One region of the Streptomyces anthophorae genome, then DNA from elsewhere that is predicted to be linked to it. Evidence: riboswitches for the same ligand, from Rfam matches in the RefSeq annotation. Region 1 holds a riboswitch; the other holds the start of a gene.
The links. A riboswitch is a leader RNA that binds a small molecule or an ion and turns the genes downstream of it on or off. The one in region 1 is predicted to bind thiamine pyrophosphate.

Region 1 (5,814 bases):
CGTCGACGCCCATGAACCGGACCGACAGGCCCGGCTCGTACTCGTCCGGCAGACCCGTCTGGTGCAGGCCGATGACACCCTGGTTGTCCTCGCCGGTACGCATGCAGAGGATCGAGCTGGTCCGCTCCTTGGTGACCGGGATCTTGTTGCAGGGCAGGATCGGCACCCCGCGCCAGGCCGGGACCTGCTGGCCGCCGAGGTCGACGTGATCGGGGTACAGGCCGCGGGCGTTGAACTCGCGCCCCATCGCCGCGATCGTGCGCGGGTGCGCCAGGAAGAACTTCGAGCCGCGGCGGCGGCACAGCAGCTCGTCCAGGTCGTCCGGAGTGGGCGGCCCCGAGTGCGGCTGGAGGCGCTGCTTGAAGTCGGCGTTGTGGAGCAGGCCGAACTCCCGGTTGTTGACGAGCTCGTGCTCCTGGCGCTCGCGCAACGCCTCGATGGTGAGCCGCAGTTGCTCCTTGGTCTGGTTCATCGGCTCGTTGTAGAGGTCGGCGACCCGCGTGTGGACCCGCAGGATCGTCTGGGCGGCCGAGAGCTCGTACTCGCGTGGTTTCGCCTCGTAGTCGACGAAGGCGCCCGGCAGTTCGTGCTCACCGACGTGCCCCGCCGACATCGGGATCTCCGCCTCGCCCCGGTGGTTCTGGCCGCGGCCCGCGAGCGACTTGAACTCGTCGATGTGCTCCTGAAGGGGCGGCGCCGAGGACAGCACGGACGCGAAGTCGGCGCGCGAGAGGGTGAGCAGGGTGCCCGAGGTCTCGGCGACCACGGTCTGCTCCCAGCGGGCGTCCTCGTCGAGGAGCGCGTTGTCGCCGAAGCGGTCGCCGTCGGCGAGCACGTCGAGCGCGACCTCGTCGCCGTACTCGCCCTCGGAGAACTGGTTGATGCGGCCGTGGGCGATCAGATGGAGCTTGTCTGCCGGTGCCCCGCGCTCGACCAGTGTGTCGCCGGCCCGGAAGTCGCGCTGTACGCACCGGTCGGCGAGCGCGGTCAGCACCTCGACGTCGTCGAAGCCGCGCAGCAGGGCCAGTTCACCGAGTTCGCGGGGGATCACGCGGACGTCGCCGCCGTCCTGGATGAACTCGATGGTGCCGTCGCCGACGGTGTAGGTCAGGCGGCGGTTGACCCGGTAGACGCCGCCCTTGGTCTCCACCCAGGGCAGCATCCGCAGCAGCCACCGCGAGGTGATCTCCTGCATCTGCGGGGCGGACTTGGTGGTCGTGGCGAGATTACGGGCGGCCGCCGTGCCGAGGCTGGTCTGCTGCGGCGGCACCGACGCGGTGTCCGGGGTGGTCGAGTCAACGGTCATCGAGTGAGCTCTCCTTGGTCGGGCGAAAGCGCGCATGCCCGTAACTACGGGACAGAAGAAGGAAAGGTGGAATATTCGGAGGGAATGCGTCCAGAAGCAGCATCACCGTAAGGGCCGTCTCGGCCGCCCGGCCAAGGAAAGCCGGTGACATTAACTCGATACGATGATCAAGTCCGGTCGGTGTTTGCCCGGTGACCGACGGATCTCGGCCGGTTTTCCCGGTGTGCCGGAGCGGGTGCCGACCGCGATGTCACGCGGTGGGAGCGCGTCGCGACGCCGCGAAACCGACGGAAGTCGGCCAGCTGCCACAGAGCTCCGCATTGCCGGCGCTGTATCGCGCGAGGTACGGGCGGACGCGACGGAACCGGAACCCACCCGTGCGACACCGCGCGCCACCGCGTTACGCTGGCGGCCGTAACCGGACACGGGGTGCCCCGACCAGAGGGCTGAGAACACACCCGTCGAACCTGAACCAGTTCGTACTGGCGGAGGGATGTCTCATGCCTGTGACGCATGTTTCCACTGGCCTGCCTGCCGACCGCGGCAGCGGCGCCTTCGACGGGCGGATGCCCGCGGCACCCGGCGACCTCGGCATCGAGGGGCACGGCATCGAACCGGTCCCCGAAGCCAACCGCTACGGCGGCGCCGGGCGCCTGTTCACCGTGTGGTTCGCCCCGAACCTGACGATGACCGGCGTCTTCACCGGCACCGTCGGCATCGCGCTCGGCCTCGACTTCGCCACCGCGCTCGCCGCCGTCGTGCTCGGCACCCTGATCGGCGCGGTGCCGACCGCGTACCTGGGTACGTGGGGGAGCAGGACCGGAGCGGGTCAACTCCCGCTCGCCGGGCTCGCGTTCGGGCGCGGCGTCGCGCTGCCCGGCGTGCTCCAGTGGCTGTCGTCCATCGCCTGGGACGCGCTGATCGGCCTCTTCGGCGGCGACGCGCTGGCCCGGCTGCTCGGCTGGCCGTTCTGGGCCGGTGTCCTCGTCATGCTGCTCGCCCAGGGGCTGCTCGGTGTGTTCGGCTACGAGGCCATCCACCGGCTCCAGATCGTCATGACCTTCGTACTCGGCGCCGCCTTCGCGCTCATCGCCTGGCGGATGCTCGACGGCGTGCACCCCGCCGCCCACGGCTCCGCGCTGGGGGCCGACCGCGCCGGCGCCTTCGTCCTGACCAGTACCATCGCGCTCAGCCTCAGCCTGTCCTGGGCGCCGTACGCCAGCGACTTCAGCCGCTACCTGCCCGCAGCCACCTCCCGCACCCGGATGTTCTGGTACACGCTGCTCGGCCTGCTGGTGTCCTTCGTGGCCGTCCAGGCACTCGGCCTGTGGGGCGCCTCCGTGCTCACCGACCAGACCGCGGCCGGGGTCGACAAGATCCTCGGCGGGGGAGTGCTCGGCGCCTTCGGGCTGCTCGCCGTCGCGCTGGCAGCGCTGTGCAGCAACGCCATGAACGACTACAGCGGCTCGCTCGCCCTCCAGACCATCGGCGTGCGCATCCCGCGCCCGGTGGCCGCCGCCCTCGCCGCGGTCCTCGGCTTCCCGCTCGTGCTGTGGATGCACGCCGCCGACACCACCGCGCGGTTCCAGAACGTGCTGCTGTTCGTCGGGTACTGGATCCCCGGCTTCGTCGCGATCGTCCTCGTCGACTGGCGCGCCCGGGCCAGGGACCGGGCCTGCGCCCCGCTCGACCTCGCCGCCGAACGCGAGCGACGGCAGCCCGCCTGGCCCGCCCTGCTCGCTTTCGCGGCGGCCTTCGCCGCGGCGGTCCCGTTCATGGACACCAGCCTGTACGTGGGCCCGGTCGCCGAAGCCCTGCACGGCGCGGATGTGTCGTACTACGTGGCGTTCCTGGTGGCCGCCGCGGTGTACGCGCCACTGCGGCTGCGGCGACGCGGCTGACCTGCCCTTTTCCGCACGTACGAACCACGGCACCTTCCGTACTTGGAGCGACCCCATGCCCACGACGTCCACCCCTCGCACCGACCTCGTCGCCTTCGCGGCGCAGGCGCTCGGGCGCGTACAGCGCGAGTCACCGCTGGTGCAGTGCCTGACCAACGCGGTGGTCACCGGGTTCACCGCCAACGTCCTGCTCGCGGTGGGTGCCGCGCCCGCCATGGTCGACATCCCGGACGAGGCCGGGCCCTTCGCGCGCGTCGCCTCGGGCGTGCTGGTCAACCTCGGCACCCCGCGCGCCGAACAGCGCGCCGCGATGCCGGAGGCGGCGCGGGCCGCGGCCGAGGCGGGCACGCCGTGGGTCCTCGACCCGGTGGCGATCGGCGCGCTGCCCGTGCGCACGGCGCTCGCCGCCGACCTGCTGGCACTGCGGCCGACCGTGATCCGCGGCAACGCCTCCGAGATCATCGCGCTCGCGGGCGCGGGCGGCGGTGGCCGGGGCGTGGACTCCTCCCACGGTGTCGACGACGCCGAGGGCGCGGCGGCGGAACTCGCGCGCAGGGCGGGCAGCATCGTCGCGGTGTCGGGCCCCGTGGACCACGTCACCGACGGCACGCGCACCGCCCGGATCGCCAACGGGGACGCGCTGCTGACCCGAGTGACCGGTGGCGGCTGCGCGCTGGGCGCGGTGATGGCCGCGTTCGCCGCGGTGGACGAGGACCGGTTCGCGACGACGGTGGCGGCCGCCACCGCCTACACCGTCGCCGCCGAATCCGCGGCACGGGTGGCGGCCGGTCCCGGCAGCTTCGCCGTCGGCTTCCTGGACGCGCTCGCCGCGCTCACCCCGGAGGAGCTGGCCAAGCGGGCTGAGGTGTCATGACGGCACGTACCCGACCCGGGCACGCGGCTGTCGACCTGTCGGTGTACCTGGTCACCGACCCGGACCAGTGCGCGGCACGCGGACGCACCGTGGCCGAGACCGTCGCGCAGGCGGTGGCCGGAGGTGTCACCGCCGTGCAGATCCGGGAGAAGCACGCGAGCGGCCGGGAGTTCCTGCACACCGTCCTGGACGTCGCCGAGATCCTCCCCGACCATGTCGCGCTGATCGTCAACGACCGGGTCGACGTGTTCCTGGCCGCGCGGGCGAGCGGCGCCCGCGTCAGCGGTGTCCACGTGGGTCAGTCGGACCTGCCCGCGGCCTCCGTACGTCAACTCATCGGCGACGACGCCGTATTGGGCCTGAGCGCGGCGACCGTCTCCGAGCTGCACGCCGCCGCGACATCCGCCGCACGCGTCGACCACGTCGGTATCGGAGCTCTGCACGCCACAGCCACGAAGGCCGACGCCCCCGAACCGCTCGGCCACGACGGCTTCGCCGCACTGGCCCGGCTGAGCGAGCTGCCCGCCGTGGCCATCGGTGGTGTCACCCCCGGCGACCTGCCGCACCTGCGGGCCGCGGGGGCGGCGGGAGGCGCGATCGTGTCCGGAATCTGCGCGGCAGAGGACCCCCGCGCCGCGGCCCGCTCGTACGCCGACGCGTGGTCGAGCAGCCACCACTCCCGTATCCGAAAGGACGTCACCGTATGACCGGCACACCGCTCGCGGTCGCTCCGCCCCGCGTGCTGACCATCGCCGGATCCGACTCCGGTGGAGGCGCCGGGATCCAGGCCGACCTCAAGACCATGCTGGCCCTCGGCACGCACGGCATGAGCGTCCTCACCGCCGTGACGGCCCAGAACTCCCTTGGCGTGCAAGGCGCGTGGAGTCTTCCGCTGGAGGCCGTGCGCGCCCAGTACCGCAGCGTCGTCGACGACATCGGCGTCCAGGCGCTCAAGACCGGCATGCTCGCCGACCCCGACATGGTCGTCACGGTCGCCGAGCTGCTCGCCGAGGCGCCGGCCCCCGTCGTCGTCGACCCCGTCAGCGTCTCCAAGCACGGCGATCGGCTGCTCGCGGACGACGCCATCGACGCCGTACGGGACCGGTTGCTGCCGGTGGCGACGGTGGTGACACCCAACCTCGACGAGGTCGCCGAGATCACCGGCGTCGCGGTCGAGGCCGACACCGCGGAGGCCGACATGCGGCGCGCCGCCGAGCGCCTGCTCGCCTACGGGCCCCGCTGGGCGCTCATCAAGGGCGGTCACCTGCCCGGCGAGGCCGTCGACCTGCTCACCGACGGCACGGACGAGCACTGGCTGCGCTCGCCGCGCCACGACAACGCCCACACCCACGGCACCGGCTGCACCCTCGCCTCGGCGATCGCGGCCGGCCTCGCGCAGGGTCACGAGGTGCCGGAGGCGGTGCGCCGGGCCAAGGAGTACGTCACCGGGGCCATCGCGGCGGGATTCGCGCTGGGTGCCGGGATCGGGCCCGTCGACCATGGGTGGCGGTTCCGCGCGGTGTGATCACTTCCCTTCGGGGGTGTGCGCGGAGGCGGTCGCCGCCGAGCGGGAGCCGACCAGAAGCAGGCAGAGCACGGCGAACCCGGCGACGATCCCGGCCAGCACGAGCAGCGGGTCGAGCGGGCGGGCGGCGCCGACGGCCTCGGTCGCGGGGCTCTGCTCCGCTCGCGCCTCCGGCGTGGGGGACGCGGGGGCCGTTGGCGGCACGGCG
Region 2 (5,814 bases), 2.0 Mb from region 1:
AGGACCGGGGGCCGCGGGCGGCATGGGCGGCGGCATCTCCAGGCGGCTCGTCCGGTTGAGCCGCGCCTGGTCCGCGGAGTCCGTGGGCAGCGGCAGCTGTACGGGCGTGCCCACCGCGCGCGGGATCACGCTCGTCCGGTCGTCGGCCCCCACGTACTCCGTGTCGTGCGCCTGTGGCGGCACCGTGTCCAGCTGGGCGTCGGTGAGCGCCGACCTGGCGTCCCTGGCCTGCGCGAGGAGCGCCACGGCGTCGTACGGACGGACCTCGGGGGTGCGCGCCGTCGCCGACGCGACCAGCTCGTCGAGCTCGAAGGGGAGGCCGGGGACCGCCGCAGAGGGCGGGGGCACGTCCTCGTGAAGGTGCTTATAGAGGATCTGGGCGGGGGACTCTCCCGCGTGCGGCTTGCCGCCCGTGAGCATCTCGTAGAGCACGACACCGCACGCGTAGACGTCCACGCTCGCCGTCGCCGTGCCGTTCTCGATCTGCTCGGGCGCCAGGTACGAGACGGTGCCGAGGACCGCCCCCGTCGTGTTCGTGACCGTGTCCACCGCGCGGACCAGGCCGAAGTCCGCCACCTTGACCCGGCCGTCGTCCCCTATCAGGACGTTCTCCGGCTTCATGTCGCGGTGCACGAAGCCCGCGCGGTGGGCCGCTCCCAGCGCGGCGAGGACCGGCTCCAGGATGTCGAGGGCGGCACGGGGCCGCAGCGCTCCCCGGTCGCGCAGCACGTCACGAAGGGTGCAGCCGGCCACGTACTCCATCGCCAGATACACATACGCGCCGTCGGTGCCCTGGTCGTACACCCCCACGACGTTGGGGTGCGAGAGGCGGGCCACCGACTTGGCCTCGCGGATGAAGCGGTCGACGAACGAGGCGTCGGCGGCCAGCGAGGGGTGCATCACCTTGAGTGCGAGCACGCGGTCGAGGCGGGTGTCCACGGCCCGGTAGACCGTGGCCATCCCGCCGACCGCGATGCGTGCGTCGACGCGGTACCGGCCGTCGAGCACATGCCCGAGCAACGGGTCCTGAAGGGTCGTGTCCACGCAGGCGAGTGTACGAGGAGTGACCGACAGCCGGACTCCGTGCCGTGAGGCCGGTGCCGTACTGCAGCAGAGCTGTGACCGGCGCGGGCGTGCGCCCGGGGTCAGAAGGCGGGGCGCTCGGGGTCGAGGTGCGCGCGCCCCTCCGTCGGCGAGGACGCCTCCGCGAAATGACGCTTCGGGATGCGCCCGGCCCGGTACGCGAACCGGCCCGCCTCGACCGCGTGCCGCATGCCCTCCGCCATCAGGACCGGCTCCTGCGCGCGGGTCACCGCCGAGGCGAGCATCACACCCGCGCAGCCCAGTTCCATGGCGAGGGTCACATCGGAGGCCGTGCCCGCGCCCGCGTCCAGGATCACCGGCACGCGCGCGTGCTCGGTGATCAGCTGGAAGTTGTGCGGGTTGCGGATGCCGAGCCCGGAGCCGATGGGGGAGCCGAGCGGCATGATCGCCGCGCAGCCGACGTCCTCCAGCTTGCGGGCCAGGACCGGGTCGTCGTTCGTGTACGGCAGCACCGTGAAGCCGTCGTCCACCAGCGTCTCCGCGGCGTCGAGCAGCTCGATCGGGTCGGGCAGCAGGGTGCGCTCGTCGGCGATGACCTCCAGCTTCACCAGGTCGGTACCGAGCGCCTCGCGCGCGAGGCGGGCCGTCAGGACGGCCTCTCCCGCGGTGAAGCAGCCGGCCGTGTTCGGCAGCACCCGGATGTTCAGCTTCTCCAGGACGGAGAGCACCGAGCCGTGCACGTCCGCGTTCACGCGGCGCATCGCCACGGTGGTGAGTTCGGTTCCGGAGGCCACCAGGGAGCGCTCCAGGACGTCGAGGCTGGGCGCCCCTCCCGTGCCCATGATCAGGCGCGAGGAGTACGGGTCGCCCCCGAGGACGAAAGTGTCGTCGGCCATGGATGGTTCAGCCTCCTTGGACGGCCGTGAGGACCTCGACGCGGTCTCCTTCGGAGAGCGCCGTGGCGGGCCATTGGGTGCGGGGGACGACGGTTTCGTTGAGGGCGGCGGCGACGCCCTGGGGCGCCGTGGTGAGCGTGGTGACCAGGAGGTCGAGCGTGGTGCCCGCGGTCACCGTGCGCGGCTCGCCGTTGACGTGGACGTTCATGCGGGCTGCTCCACGAGGGCTGTGCCGAAGCGTTTCGGCGTGAACGGGCGGGCCTCTTCCGGCAGTTCACCGGTGGTCAGGGCGTGCGCCATGGTGTCGCCGGTGATCGGCGTCAGGAGCACGCCGTTGCGGTAGTGGCCCGTCGCCAGGAGGAGGCCCGGCAGGGCGGTCGGGCCCAGGAGCGGAGCGTTGTCGGGGGAGCCGGGGCGCAGGCCCGCGCGGGTCTCGGTGAGCGGGAGTTCGGTGATGCCGGGGACGAGTTCGTGGGCGTCCCGCAGGAGTTCGTAGACGCCGCCCGCGGTGACCGTGGTGTCCCAGCCGAGCTCCTCGCTGGTCGCGCCCACCACGAGCTCGCCGTTGACGCGCGGCACCATGTAGAGATTGCCGCCGCGCACGACCGCCCGGACGGTGCGGCTGAGGAAGGGCGCGTACCGCTTCGGCACCGTCAGGCGCAGCACCTGGCCCTTGACGGGGCGCACCGGCGGGAGCACCGCGTCGGGGACGCCCGCGAGCTGTCCGCCGCGGCTGCCCGCGGCCAGCACGACCTGGTCCGCGGAGAGTTCGGTGCCGTCGGCGAGGACCGCGCCGCTCGCCCGGTCGCGGACGACACGGAGCCTCTCGGCCCACGACCGGTGGAAGGTCACGCCGGCGCGCTCGCAGGCCGTCACGAGGGCGCTCGCGAGCCTTCTCGGGTCGATCTGGTGGTCCCCGTCGACCCGCAGTCCGCCGCGCACGCCCGGCGCGAGCATCGGTTCGAGGCGGCGGCAGTCGCGGCCCGAGAGCCACTCGGACTCCAGCCCCGACTTCGTCTGGAGCGCGTGCAGTTCGCGCAGGTGGGCGCGGTCGTCCGCGTCGAGCGCGACCGCGAGCGTGCCGCAGGCGCGGTAGCCGAGGTCCTGCCCGGTGGCCTCGGACAGCTCGGCCGCGAAGTCCGGGTAGCGGCGCGCGGACTCCAGGTTCAGGCCGAGCAACGTCTGCTCGCCGTGGTGCAGTTCGGTGACGGCGGCCAGCATTCCGGCCGCCACCTGGGCGGCACCGCCGCCGGGTTCGGGGTCCGCGACCGCGACGGAAAGGCCGCGCTGCGCGGCCCGCCAGGCGGTGACCAGACCGATGATGCCGCCACCGACGACGAGGACGTCGCGGGTGCGCGAACGGTCGCAGGTGTGCGAATGAACGGATGGCGTCGACGACATGGGCGTCAAGCCCCTCCCTTCGCCGGTATGACCCGGATCAGGTTCGTACGGTCGAAGGCCGCTCCAGCCTCCCTCTCAGCCCGCTGCGTACGGGCTCCCGCGAGTGCTCTACGTTGGCCACCCTAGCCGTTCCCCGCGACCCCCAGTAAGGGAGCCTCGAACCAGTGACCCGATCCCTCGACGGTCTCGTGATGTCCCCCGTCGCCGACCAGGCGCCCGGTCAGGTGGGCACCCGTACCCGCTTCACGTACCGGGAGCGGGACGGCCGGGTCTCGGCCGACTACGCAGGCGGCGATGTCGTCGAGGGGCACCTCGTGGGGACGCGCTCCGGCGACCGGCTCGACTTCCGCTACGTCCAGCTGAAGACCGACGGGACCACCTCCTCCGGGCACTGCGTCTCGACCGTGTCCGAGCTGCCGGACGGCCGGGTGCGCCTCGACGAGACCTGGGAGTGGGAGTCGCAGGAGGGCAGCGGCACCAGCGTGGTCGAGGAGCTCCCGGGCCGGGCGTGAACCCCGGAGCGCCGCCCCGACCTTGATCGCTAAACCGCCGGGACATGTGCAGGACGTCACGGCGCGGGAGTGGCCCGCACCGCTGACCGGGGCAAGATCAGGTGCCTAAGGTTGATCCCGTGAGTGAGCAGCGGAGCGGGAGCGGAGCGCCTTCGGGGCAGCGGAACGTCGTCATCGTGGGCGCGGGCATGGCCGGTGTGCAGACCGCCGTGGCGCTGCGCGAACAGGGCTTCACCGGCGCGGTCACGCTGCTCGGCGCCGAACCCCACCAGCCGTACGACCGGCCACCGCTGTCCAAGGCGGTGCTGCTCGGCAAGGCCGAGGGCTCGGCCTTCGACGTGGACTTCGAGGCGCTCGGCGTCTCCCTGGAGCTGGGCCGCGAGGTGACCGGGCTGCGGCCCGGCGACCATGAGCTGGACACGGCCGATGGGCCCGTCCCGTACGACGTGCTGGTCGTCGCGACCGGTGCCGAACCCGTCCAGCTGCCCGGCACGCACTCCGCCCCCGGCGTGCATCTGCTGCGCACGCTCGACGACGCCGAGCGGCTGCGGCCCGTCCTCGCCGAGCAGCACGACGTGGTGGTCGTGGGCGCCGGCTGGATCGGCGCCGAGTTCGCCACCGCGGCCCGTGAGGCCGGCTGCCGGGTCACGGTGGTGGAGGCCGCCGAGCGGCCGCTGGCCGGGGCGCTGCCCGCCGAGATCGCCGCCCCCATGGCGGCCTGGTACGCCGACGCCGGAGCCCAGCTGCGCACCCACGCGCGCGTGGAGCGCATCGAGCCGGGCGTCGTGGTCCTCGACGACGGCACGCGGCTGCCCGCCGGAGCCGTCGTCGTCGGCATCGGCGCCCGCCCCGCCACCCGCTGGCTGGCCGGCTCCGGGATCGAACTCGGCGCCCACCGCGAGGTCCTCGCGGACGAGCGGCTGCGCACCTCCGTGCCCGACGTGTACGCGGTGGGGGACTGCTCCTCGTTCCCCTCGGGGCGCTACGGGGAGCGCCTGATGGTCCACCACTGGGACAACGCGCTCCAGGGCCCGCGCACGGTGGCGGCGAACATCGTCGGCCAGACCCCGGCCGTGTACGACCCGGTGCCCTATTTCTGGTCCGAGCAGTTCGGCCGGTTCGTGCAGTACGCGGGGCACCACGAGGGCGCCGACGCGACGGTGTGGCGCGGCGACCCCGCCGGTGCCGCCTGGTCGGTGTGCTGGCTGCGCGACGGCGCCCTGGTGGCGGTGCTCGCCGTCGGCAAGCCGCGCGACCTGGCCCAGGGGCGCAAGCTCATCCTGTCGGGGGCCCCGCTCGACCCGGAGCTCCTCGCGGACCCGGCCCGTCCGCTGAAGTCCGCGGTGGCGTGAGTCCATCGCCCTGTCGGCCCTCCAAAGCGTGACAGAGAGGGTGAAACGGGAGGAGTCGTGGCCCATCCGCACCGGCCCGGCTTCCGAGTGTCAGTCCGGGATGGCAGGCTTGTCCTGTGACCGAGATTGACGCAAAGATCGATGCTCTCGTCCCTGCCTGGCTCACCCTCCCCGACATCGCGGAACAGCTCGATGTCGAGGTGACGCGTGTGCGGCAGCTGGTCAAGGAAGGCCAGCTGATCTCCGTGCGCCGCGGTGAGAACAGGGCACTGCACGTGCCCGCCGCCTTCATCGACGGCGACAAGATCGTCAAGGGGCTCGTCGGCCTCCTGACGGTCCTGAGGGACGACGGCTTCAGCGACGAAGAGATGCTGGAGTGGCTCTTCACCCCCGACCCGAGCCTGCCGGGCACGCCCGCGCAGGCCTTGAGCGAGAATCGCGGCACGGAGGTGAAGCGCCGCGCCCAGGCGCTCGCCGTCTGACCTGACAACCGTCCGGCGTGCGCACCGCGACCCTCGTGGTGCGCACGCCACCGACACCGCACGACCCACGGGGGGACTTCCATGGCGGACTCCAAGCGCGCCCTGCTCGCTGACGCACGGCTCTATC

Region 2: it holds a riboswitch for thiamine pyrophosphate, as region 1 does, so the genes downstream of both, thiO (glycine oxidase ThiO) here and ACNYS0_RS38400 (purine-cytosine permease family protein) in region 1, are expected to answer to the same signal.

Annotation. Positions count from the first base shown of each region.
Region 1 is NZ_JBLWQQ010000001.1:8,429,081-8,434,894, forward strand. Features, by position in the region: gene ACNYS0_RS38395 (family 2B encapsulin nanocompartment shell protein) at 1-1,306, opposite strand, end outside; TPP riboswitch at 1,722-1,817, shown strand; gene ACNYS0_RS38400 (purine-cytosine permease family protein) at 1,807-3,207, shown strand; gene thiM (hydroxyethylthiazole kinase) at 3,263-4,081, shown strand; gene thiE (thiamine phosphate synthase) at 4,078-4,788, shown strand; gene thiD (bifunctional hydroxymethylpyrimidine kinase/phosphomethylpyrimidine kinase) at 4,785-5,606, shown strand; gene ACNYS0_RS38420 (cupredoxin domain-containing protein) at 5,607-5,814, opposite strand, start outside.
Region 2 is NZ_JBLWQQ010000001.1:6,446,336-6,452,149, forward strand. Features, by position in the region: gene pknB (Stk1 family PASTA domain-containing Ser/Thr kinase) at 1-1,044, opposite strand, end outside; gene ACNYS0_RS29240 (thiazole synthase) at 1,146-1,940, opposite strand; gene thiS (sulfur carrier protein ThiS) at 1,948-2,148, opposite strand; gene thiO (glycine oxidase ThiO) at 2,145-3,341, opposite strand; TPP riboswitch at 3,339-3,452, opposite strand; gene ACNYS0_RS29255 (avidin-fold protein) at 3,506-3,853, shown strand; gene ACNYS0_RS29260 (NAD(P)/FAD-dependent oxidoreductase) at 3,973-5,205, shown strand; gene ACNYS0_RS29265 (Rv2175c family DNA-binding protein) at 5,322-5,687, shown strand; gene thiE (thiamine phosphate synthase) at 5,769-5,814, shown strand, end outside.